Regions from separate parts of the Arthrobacter sp. Y3221087 genome, predicted to be linked through region 2. Evidence: predicted binding sites of a transcription regulator. Region 2 holds the regulator's gene; the other holds the start of a gene.
What was found. The regulator HspR, encoded in region 2, represses chaperone genes until heat shock. The targets are predictions, from matches to a motif close to AAGTTGAGTCNNNNNGACTCAACTT.

Region 1: a site for HspR is predicted at 2,572-2,596, ahead of clpB (ATP-dependent chaperone ClpB). Genes of this name have one in related genera too.

The regions. Positions count from the first base shown of each region.
Region 1 is NZ_JBNHFE010000001.1:168,548-172,959, reverse strand. It holds gene clpB (ATP-dependent chaperone ClpB) at 1-2,544, opposite strand, end outside; gene AC5RUO_RS00760 (YciI family protein) at 2,700-3,083, shown strand; gene AC5RUO_RS00755 (sulfate/molybdate ABC transporter ATP-binding protein) at 3,174-4,232, opposite strand; gene AC5RUO_RS00750 (ABC transporter permease) at 4,229-4,412, opposite strand, start outside.
Region 2 is NZ_JBNHFE010000009.1:11,285-15,696, reverse strand. It holds gene dnaK (molecular chaperone DnaK) at 1-339, shown strand, start outside; gene AC5RUO_RS18240 (nucleotide exchange factor GrpE) at 343-1,023, shown strand; gene AC5RUO_RS18235 (DnaJ C-terminal domain-containing protein) at 1,107-2,078, shown strand; gene AC5RUO_RS18230 (heat shock protein transcriptional repressor HspR) at 2,094-2,519, shown strand; gene AC5RUO_RS18225 (hypothetical protein) at 2,689-3,075, shown strand; gene AC5RUO_RS18220 (aldehyde dehydrogenase family protein) at 3,145-4,412, opposite strand, start outside.

The sequences.
Region 1 (4,412 bases), on a different contig from region 2:
CAGCACCGTGTCGCCGTCGCTGATGTCGCCGGCCAGGATGGCCTTGGCCAGCCGGTCGCCGATCTCGCGCTGCACCAGCCGGCGGAGCGGACGGGCGCCGTAGGCGGGGTCGAAACCGGAGATAGCGAGCCACTCCTTGGCGGCGTCGGTGACGTCCAGGGTCAGCCTGCGTTCGTGCAGGCGGCGCCCCAGTTCGGCAACGTGCAGGTCCACGATCTGCGAGAGTTCCTCCACGCTGAGCGCGTCGAACAGCACCACCTCGTCCAGCCGGTTCAGGAACTCCGGCTTGAAGGATGCATTGACCGTGGCCATGACGGCGTTCCGCTTGGCTTCTGTGTCCAGCGACTGGTCCACGAGGAACTGGCTGCCCAGGTTGGAGGTCAGCACCAGGATGACGTTGCGGAAGTCCACCGTGCGGCCCTGCCCGTCGGTGAGCCGGCCGTCGTCGAGCACCTGCAGGAGGATGTCGAAGACTTCGGGGTGGGCCTTCTCCACCTCGTCCAGCAGCACCACCGAGTACGGCCGGCGGCGAACTGCCTCGGTCAGCTGGCCACCCTCCTCGTAGCCAACGTAGCCCGGAGGTGCACCCACAAGCCGTGCCACGGAGTGCTTCTCGCCGTACTCGGACATGTCGATGCGCACCATGGCGCGTTCGTCGTCGAACAGGAAGCCCGCAAGGGCCTTGGCCAGCTCGGTCTTGCCCACGCCGGTGGGACCGAGGAAGAGGAACGAGCCGGTGGGGCGGTTGGGGTCGCTGATCCCTGCCCGTGCGCGCCGGACGGCGTCCGAGACTGCGGTAACGGCCTTCGTCTGGCCGATGAGCCGCTTGCCGAGTTCCTCCTCCATGTGGAGCAGCTTCTGGCTTTCACCCTGCAGCATGCGGCCGGCCGGGATGCCGGTCCAGGCGGAAATCACCTCGGCGATGTCCTCGGCCGTCACTTCCTCGGCCACCATCTGTGCGGACTTGTCCGTGACGGCAGCTTCGGCTTCCGCGGCGGCGTTCAGCTCGCGCTCCAAGGCTGGGATTTCGCCGTACTGAATGCGCGACGTCGTCTCCAGGTCACCTTCCCGGTAGGCCTTGTCAGCCGCACTGCGCAGTTCGTCCAGCTTCGCCTTAAGGTCACCCACCCGGTTAAGTCCTGCCTTTTCCGCTTCCCAGCGGGCGTTCAGGGCGGCGAGCTCCTCTTCCCTGTCCGCCTTGTCCGCACGGAGCGCCGCAAGGCGTTCCACGGAGGCAGCATCGGTTTCACCTTCCAGGGCGAGCTCCTCCATGGTGAGCCGGTCAACCTGGCGCCGGAGCTGGTCGATCTCCTCCGGGGCGGAGTCAATTTCCATGCGCAGCCGGGACGCGGCCTCGTCCACCAGGTCAATGGCCTTGTCCGGCAGCTGCCGTCCCGAGATGTAGCGGTTGGACAGCGTGGCTGCGGCCACGAGGGCGGAGTCCGCGATGGAGACCTTGTGGTGCGCCTCGTAGCGCTCCTTCAGGCCGCGGAGGATACCGATGGTGTCCTCCACGCTGGGCTCGCCAACATAGACCTGCTGGAACCGGCGTTCGAGCGCGGCATCCTTCTCGATGTTCTCGCGGTACTCATCCAAGGTGGTGGCACCGATCAGCCGCAGCTCGCCGCGGGCCAGCATGGGCTTGAGCATGTTGCCTGCGTCCATGGAGGAATCACCGGTGGCACCGGCCCCCACCACGGTGTGGATCTCGTCGATGAAGGTGACGATCTGGCCCTCGGAGCCCTTGATCTCCTCGAGGACCGCCTTCAGCCGCTCTTCGAATTCGCCGCGGTATTTCGCACCGGCAACCATGGAGCCAAGGTCCAGCGAGATCAGCGTCTTGCCGCGCAGGCTTTCCGGGACGTCGCCCGCCACCATCCGCTGCGCCAGCCCCTCCACGACGGCGGTCTTGCCCACCCCTGGTTCACCGATCAGCACCGGGTTGTTCTTGGTCCGGCGGCTCAGGACCTGGACCACGCGCCGGATTTCGGAGTCGCGGCCGATCACCGGGTCCAGCTTGCCGGCACGGGCCATGGCCGTGAGGTCCGCGCCGTACTTCTCAAGTGCCTGGAAGGTGTTTTCCGGGTCCGGGCTGTCCACCTTGCGGTCGCCGCGGACACCCGGCAGGGCGGCGAGCAGCGCCTCACGGGAGGCACCGGCGTCGCGCAGCACCCGGGCTGCTGCGTCGTTTCCGCCCGCAAGGCCCAGGAGGAGGACCTCGGTGGAGACGAACGTGTCGCCCAGCCGGTCGGCTTCCTCCTTGGCGTTCTGGATGGCCTGCAGGGCAGGGCGGGAGAGCTGCGCCTGCTGGCTGGAACCGCCGGAGGTGGCGGGCAGCGCCTTGATGGCGCTGCTGGCCTGGACGCTGACCGCGTCCGGGTCAGCACCGGTGGCGCGCAGCAACGCAACGGCAACACCTTCGCGCTGGTCCATTAGCGCCTTGAGCAGGTGCGCGGGCTCCACCTGCGGGTTGCCTGCCGTGGAGGCGTTCATGGCCGCAGCCGAAAGAGCCTCCTGGCTCTTGGTAGTGAATTTGACGTCCAAAGAGAGCTCCTTTCAGGGGCGGTTTTCAAGTTGAGTGTACTACGCTCAACTTTGCTTTGGGACAGTTTATTTCCTGTTGCGGCCACCAGTTTTCCCGCAGCGCAATTCGGTTCCGCAGTTCCCTTGGGAAGCATGGTGCCCCTAGGATCGGGCGTGTGACCGGGGAGGACGGTTCCGCCGGCGCACTCGAGACGGGACAGGACATGAAGAAGTTTGTTGTTCTCTATATCGCCCCGCAGTCGGCCCAGGCCCAGATGGCCGAGAGCACGCCCGAAGCTGCACAGGAAGGCATGAAGGCCTGGATGGAGTGGGCCGGGCGCGCGGGCGACGGCATCGTGGACATGGGCAATCCGCTCGGCACCGGCAAGGAAATCACCGCCACAGGGTCCGCTGAAGCCACCACTGGGGTGGCGGGCTACGGCATCCTGCAGGCCGAGGACCTCGCCGGCGCTGAGGCACTGCTGGACGGCCACCCGCACCTCATGATGCCGGGGGCCAGCATCCAAGTGTACGAGTCCCTGGACCTGCCGGGCATGTAGCCCGGCCCGGCTCCCTCTCTCGACTCACAGAGTTTTTGTCCAGATACGGCGGCTTTGAGCCATTGGAAGTCGCCATATCTGGACAAAAACTCAGGCCTCGTAGACGGACACCTCGGCTGCCTTGACCACGAAGTGCACCGTCATGCCGGGAACCAGCCCCAGGTCCGCCGAGGCAGCGGGCGTGATGTCCGCCGCCATTCCACCGGCCCGGACCCTGACCTGGTCGCCATGGGGCTCCAGGTCAGTGATGGCGACGGCAAAGGAGTTGCGGGGGCTGCCGTGCGCATCCGTCACGAACACCGACACGGCCGACGGCGGAAACACAGCCACGCCGGGCCGGCCGGTCCCCCGCATCTGGCCGGCATCCTCCAGGTGCCCGTAAACCTCCCGGCCCTGGCTGGTCCTGACCCCATTGCCCGTCAGCGTTCCCGGCACGAAGTTCAGCCCGGCCAGGCCGGCCGCGAAGGAGCTCCTGGGCCGTTCGAGCACCTGCCGGGTGGGGCCTTCCTCCACGATGCGGCCGGCTTCCAGGATGGCCACCCGGTCCGCGAGCATCATCGCGTCCAGGACATCGTGCGTGACGATGATGGCCTGCCGGCCGGCGAGGACCCGTTTCAGCATGCGGCGCAGCATCGGGGCGGAGTGGATGTCCAGCGCGGCCAGCGGTTCGTCCAGCAGGAGGAGGGCGGGTTCGGCGGCGAGAGCGCGTGCCACGGCAACCCGCTGCGCCTGCCCGCCGGAGAGCTCGGCCGGACGCCGCCCCGCCAGGTCCGCTGCCTCCACTTCCGCCAGCCACCGCCTGGCCTCGCCCTCCGCCGCCCGCCGGGCCGCCCCCGCACTCCTCGGCCCGAACGCCACGTTCTCGAGGGCAGTGAGGTGCGGAAACAGCAGGGCTTCCTGCGCGAGCAGGGCGGCGCCCCGGCTGTGCGGCGGGGTCCACCGGTGCGCGGTGCCGTCCAGGTGGAAGAGTGCGCGGCCGTCGAGGTGCGCGCGACCGGTGTCCGGCTTGAGCAGGCCGGCGATGCTGGACAGCAGGGTGGACTTGCCGGCCCCGTTCGGGCCCATCACCGCCAGCGTTTCGCCCGGCGCCAGGTCCAAGGCGACGTCGAAGCCCCGCTCAGCCACGGCTGCGTGGAAGGAGAACGTCACGGAAGGGCCCCTCCTGCCGGGGCGTCCGCCGTCGTCCGTTCATCCGGGGCCTGCCGGGCACCACCGCGGGGACGGCGGTAGGCGAGTGCCACCACGGCCACAGCTACGGCTACGAGGACCAGGGACAGCGCGACGGCGGCGTCCGGGTCCGTCTCCCGCTGCAGGTAGATTTCCAGCGGC
Region 2 (4,412 bases):
ACCCGCAACACGGCCGAGCAGCTCGCCTACTCCGTGGACAAGCTCATCGCCGACAACGCGGACAAGCTGCCGGAAGAGGTCAAGACCGAGGTCCAGACCGACGTCGACGACCTCAAGAAGGCCCTCGAAGGCACCGACGATGCCGCTGTGAAGGCTGCGTTCGAGAAGCTGCAGGCTTCCCAGACCAAGCTCGGCGAGGCCATCTACTCCCAGGCCGGTTCACCCGACGGCGCCACCGGTGCCGCAGGTGCTGAAGGAGCAGCAGGTCCGGAAGGGTCCAAGGCCGACGAGGACATCGTCGACGCCGAGATCATCGACGAAGACGAAGCGAAGAAGTAAACCATGCCGCACCACGGTAACGAGGAAGAGCACAACTCATCCGCGGGCCAGCAGGGCGGCGCCTCCGAACCGGTCATCCGGGACAACCGCAAGGTTGACCCGGTGACCGGCCAGGCACGGCACCCCGAGGGCAGCCAGTCCGCCCCCGAAGCCGGCGCCCAGGATTCCGACGGCGACGCACTTGCCCAGGCCGAGGAAATCCTCAACGGCATTGAGGTGCCCGCCGAGGAATCCGTGGCCCAGGGGGTTTCGGCAGGCTCAGCCGGCAACGCCGAGGCGGTCGAACTGAAGAACGACCTCCTCCGCCTGCAGGCCGAGTACGTCAACTACCGCAAGCGCGTGGAACGCGACCGCGCCGTGGCAGGGGAAATGGCCGTCATCGGCGTCCTGAACTCCCTGCTTCCGGTCCTGGACGACGTCGACGCCGCGCGGCAGCACGGCGACCTGACCGACGGGCCCTTCGCCGCGATCGCCACCAAGCTGGAAAACGCGCTGAAGACCTACGGCCTGACGCGCATCGACGAGACCGGCGTGGAGTTTGATCCCACGATCCACGAGGCCCTGATCCAGCAGCCCGGCGAGGACATCGAGGTTGACACCGTCAGCCAGGTGCTCCGCTCCGGCTACAAGTCAGGAGAACGCGTCCTCCGCGCAGCCCAGGTCATCGTAGCGGTCCCTGCGTAGCATTACCTTCGGTGGTTGAGCTTGCCGGAACCTGGTTTCGACAGGCTCAACCACCGACCCATAACTTTTGAAAGGAAACGCCATTGGCTAGCCAGGATTGGGTGGACAAGGACTTTTATAAGATCCTTGGTGTTGCCAAGGACGCTTCCGACGCCGATATCAAGAAGGCTTACCGGAAGCTGGCCCGAGAGCACCACCCTGATACCAACTCGGGGAACACCGCTTCCGAGAAGAAGTTCAAGGACATCTCCGAGGCGTACTCGGTGCTTTCCGATCCCGAGGAACGCCAGCAGTATGACGCCATCCGTGCCATGGGTGGCGGTGCCCGGTTTGCTCCCGGCAGCGCCGGCGCGGGCAACGGCGGGTTTGAGGACCTGTTCGGCGGCCTCTTCACCGGCAACACGGGACGGCATGCGGGCGGGTTCAACCCCTCCGCCGGTGGCATTCCGCCCGAGTTTGCCGACCTCTTTGGTGGCGGCTTCGGCCAGACCGGCTTCCAGCGGACCCCGCAGAAGGGCGCGGACCGTACCGCCTCCACCAGCATTTCCTTCGCCGGTTCCATCCGCGGCACTACCATTGGCCTGCGCGAACCCAGCGGTGAAGTCATCGACGTCCGGGTTCCGGCCGGTATCAAGGACGGCCAGAAGGTGCGCGTGCGCGGCAAGGGCCAGCCCGGCGCCGCCGGCAACGGCGACCTGGTGGTGTCCGTCTCGGTCCAGCCGCACCCGTTTTATACGCGCGACGGCGACAACCTGCGGATCCACGTCCCCGTCACCTTCCCGGAAGCCGCGCTGGGCGCCGACATCGAGGTGCCCACCATCGACGGCGACAAGGTGCGGGTCCGTGTTCCGGCCGGGACGCCGTCGGGCCGTACCCTGCGGGTGAAGGGCAAAGGCGTGAAGACCTCGAAGGTGACCGGCGACCTGCTGGTGACCATCGATGTCGCGGTACCGAAGAACCTGAATAAGGAAGCCGAAGCCGCGGTCAAGGCCTTTGCCGACGCCACAGCCGGTGCGGACGTCCGCGAGGGCCTGGCCGCCAAGGCCCGGCTGTAGCAGCGGAGGTGTTCGGTGGACATCAATGCGGACCAGCCCATCTTCGTGATTTCGGTGGCGGCCGAGCTGGCGGACATGCACCCGCAGACCCTGCGGCAGTACGACCGGCTGGGCATCGTCAAGCCCAGCCGCGCGCCGGGGAAGTCCCGCCGATACTCGCAGCGGGACGTCAACATGCTGCGGGAGGTGCAGCGGCTGTCCCAGGAAGGCGTTTCGCTGGAGGGGATCAAGCGCATCCTGGAGCTCGAAAACCAGGTAGCCGCCCTGCAGCGGCGGGTCTCTGAATTGACTGAGGAACTGGGCCGCCGGCCGCAGCCGTTCGACTCCCGCATTTTCGCCGCCGGAGCGGCCGGGGACGTGGTGACCCTGGCACGCGGCCAGCGCCCCCGTCCCAGGTCGCAGGCCGTGGTGCTGTGGCGGCCGCGCGCCATCGGACAGTAGATAAGTACTCCGCTGCAGGCCCGGGCCGAAATTCGAGTACCCACTACTCGTGCCCCGTCCGCCCCCGGAAACTTCAATGGAACCACCGCTGGATCAGCAGTGGTTCCTAAGTTTTTGGGGGGTTTTTGATGTCTGGTTCTCAGCTTAAGGCCCGGCCGTGAGCCCGGGGATGGAGTCGGTGGCCGCGTTCAGCGGCTCGGTTCCCGGCCAGGTCCTGCTGGCCATCGGGCAGACCATCGTGGTGGTGTGCGTGTGCTTCGACATGGTGCGCGCCCTGTCGGTTCCGCGGTCGCATCGGCGGTACGTCGCCAGCACCGTGTTTCGGACCCTGGCCGTCCCGTCCATCATCGCCAACGGCCTCACCGTGCTGATCGCCCTGGTGGTGGCGTCCTGGGTGGATGTGGTCATGGGCATGTTCGTGCTGGTGGCCATCATCTTCCGGCTGCACCATGACAAGGACGAGGACAACTGGTGGAAGGGCAAGGGCAAGAAGCTGGCCCGCTGGGCCCGGCGGCAGTTGGCCGGCCGCACCTCCACCGCCCCGGCCATGGGGTAGCGGCAGCACCGAAAAGCCCGGGAGCCCCGCACAGCAGCAGGGATGCGGGGCTCCCGTCTCCAACGCTTCCTAGCCGTTGATGACCTGGGGTACGCCGAGGTGCTTGAGGCCTTCGACGCCGAATTCGAGGCCGTAGCCGGACTGCTTGGCGCCGCCGAAGGGGATGCGGGGGTCCACCGCGCCATGCCGGTTGATCCACACGGTGCCGGCCTGGATCCGGGTGGCCACCTCGCGGGCAGCATTAAGGTCTGAGGACCAGACCGAGGCACCGAGGCCGACGTCGAGGGCGTTGGCCTTTTCCACTGCTTCATCAATGGTGCTGTAGCGGATGATCGGGAGGGCGGGGCCGAACTGTTCCTCGGCCACGAGCGGGTTGTCGTTGTCGATGTCCGCCACCAGGGTGGTGGGGTAGAAGTAGCCGGGCTGGTTGGGATCCGGGTTGCCGCCCAGGAGGACGCGTGCTCCGGAAGCCTTGGCTGCCTCCACAAGGTTCGCGACGACGTCGTACTGGGCCTTGTTCTGCAGCGGGCCCAGGACGTTGGTCTCATCCAGGCCGTTGCCCATGGGCATGGCCTTGGCGACGGTGGTGATTTCTTCGCAGACGGCGTCGTAGATGTCGTCATGGACGTAGAGGCGCTTGAGCGCGGCGCAGGTCTGCCCGGTGTTGAGGAACGCGCCCCAGAAGATGTCCTCGGCGATGGCCTTGGGGTCGGCGTCGGGCAGGACGATGCCGGCGTCGTTGCCCCCGAGCTCCAGGGTGAGGCGCTTGACGGTGTCCGCGGAGGATTTGATGATGGCGCGGCCGGCGGCGGTGGAGCCGGTGAACATGATCTTGCCGATGGCGGGGTGGTCGGTCAGCCGGGCGCCGACTTCGCGGCCGCAGGAGACCACGGAGAGGATTCCTTCGGGGAGTTCCTCGTTGAGGACTTTGACCAGGGCCAGGACGGAGAGCGGGGTGTTGCCGGAGGGCTTGACCACCACGGTATTGCCCATGCGCAGGGCAGGGGCGATCTGCCAGATGGCGATCATCATGGGCCAGTTCCAGGGGCCGATGGCCGCGACGACACCGATGGGCTTGTAGTGCAGTTCGGCGCGGGTCTCGCCGTCGTCCACGATCGTTTCCGGTTCCAGCGGCAGGCCGGCGGTGGCGCGGAGCCAGGCAACGCAAGCGCCGACTTCGAAGCGGGCGTTGGGGCCGTTGAGGGGTTTGCCCTGCTCGCGGGAGAGCAGCTGGGCGAGTTCCTCGGCGGAGCGTTCGACGGCGTCGGCTGCTTTCAGGAGTGCGGCGGACCTTGCCTCGTGGCCCAGCGCCGCCCATGCCGGCTGTGTCTCGACTG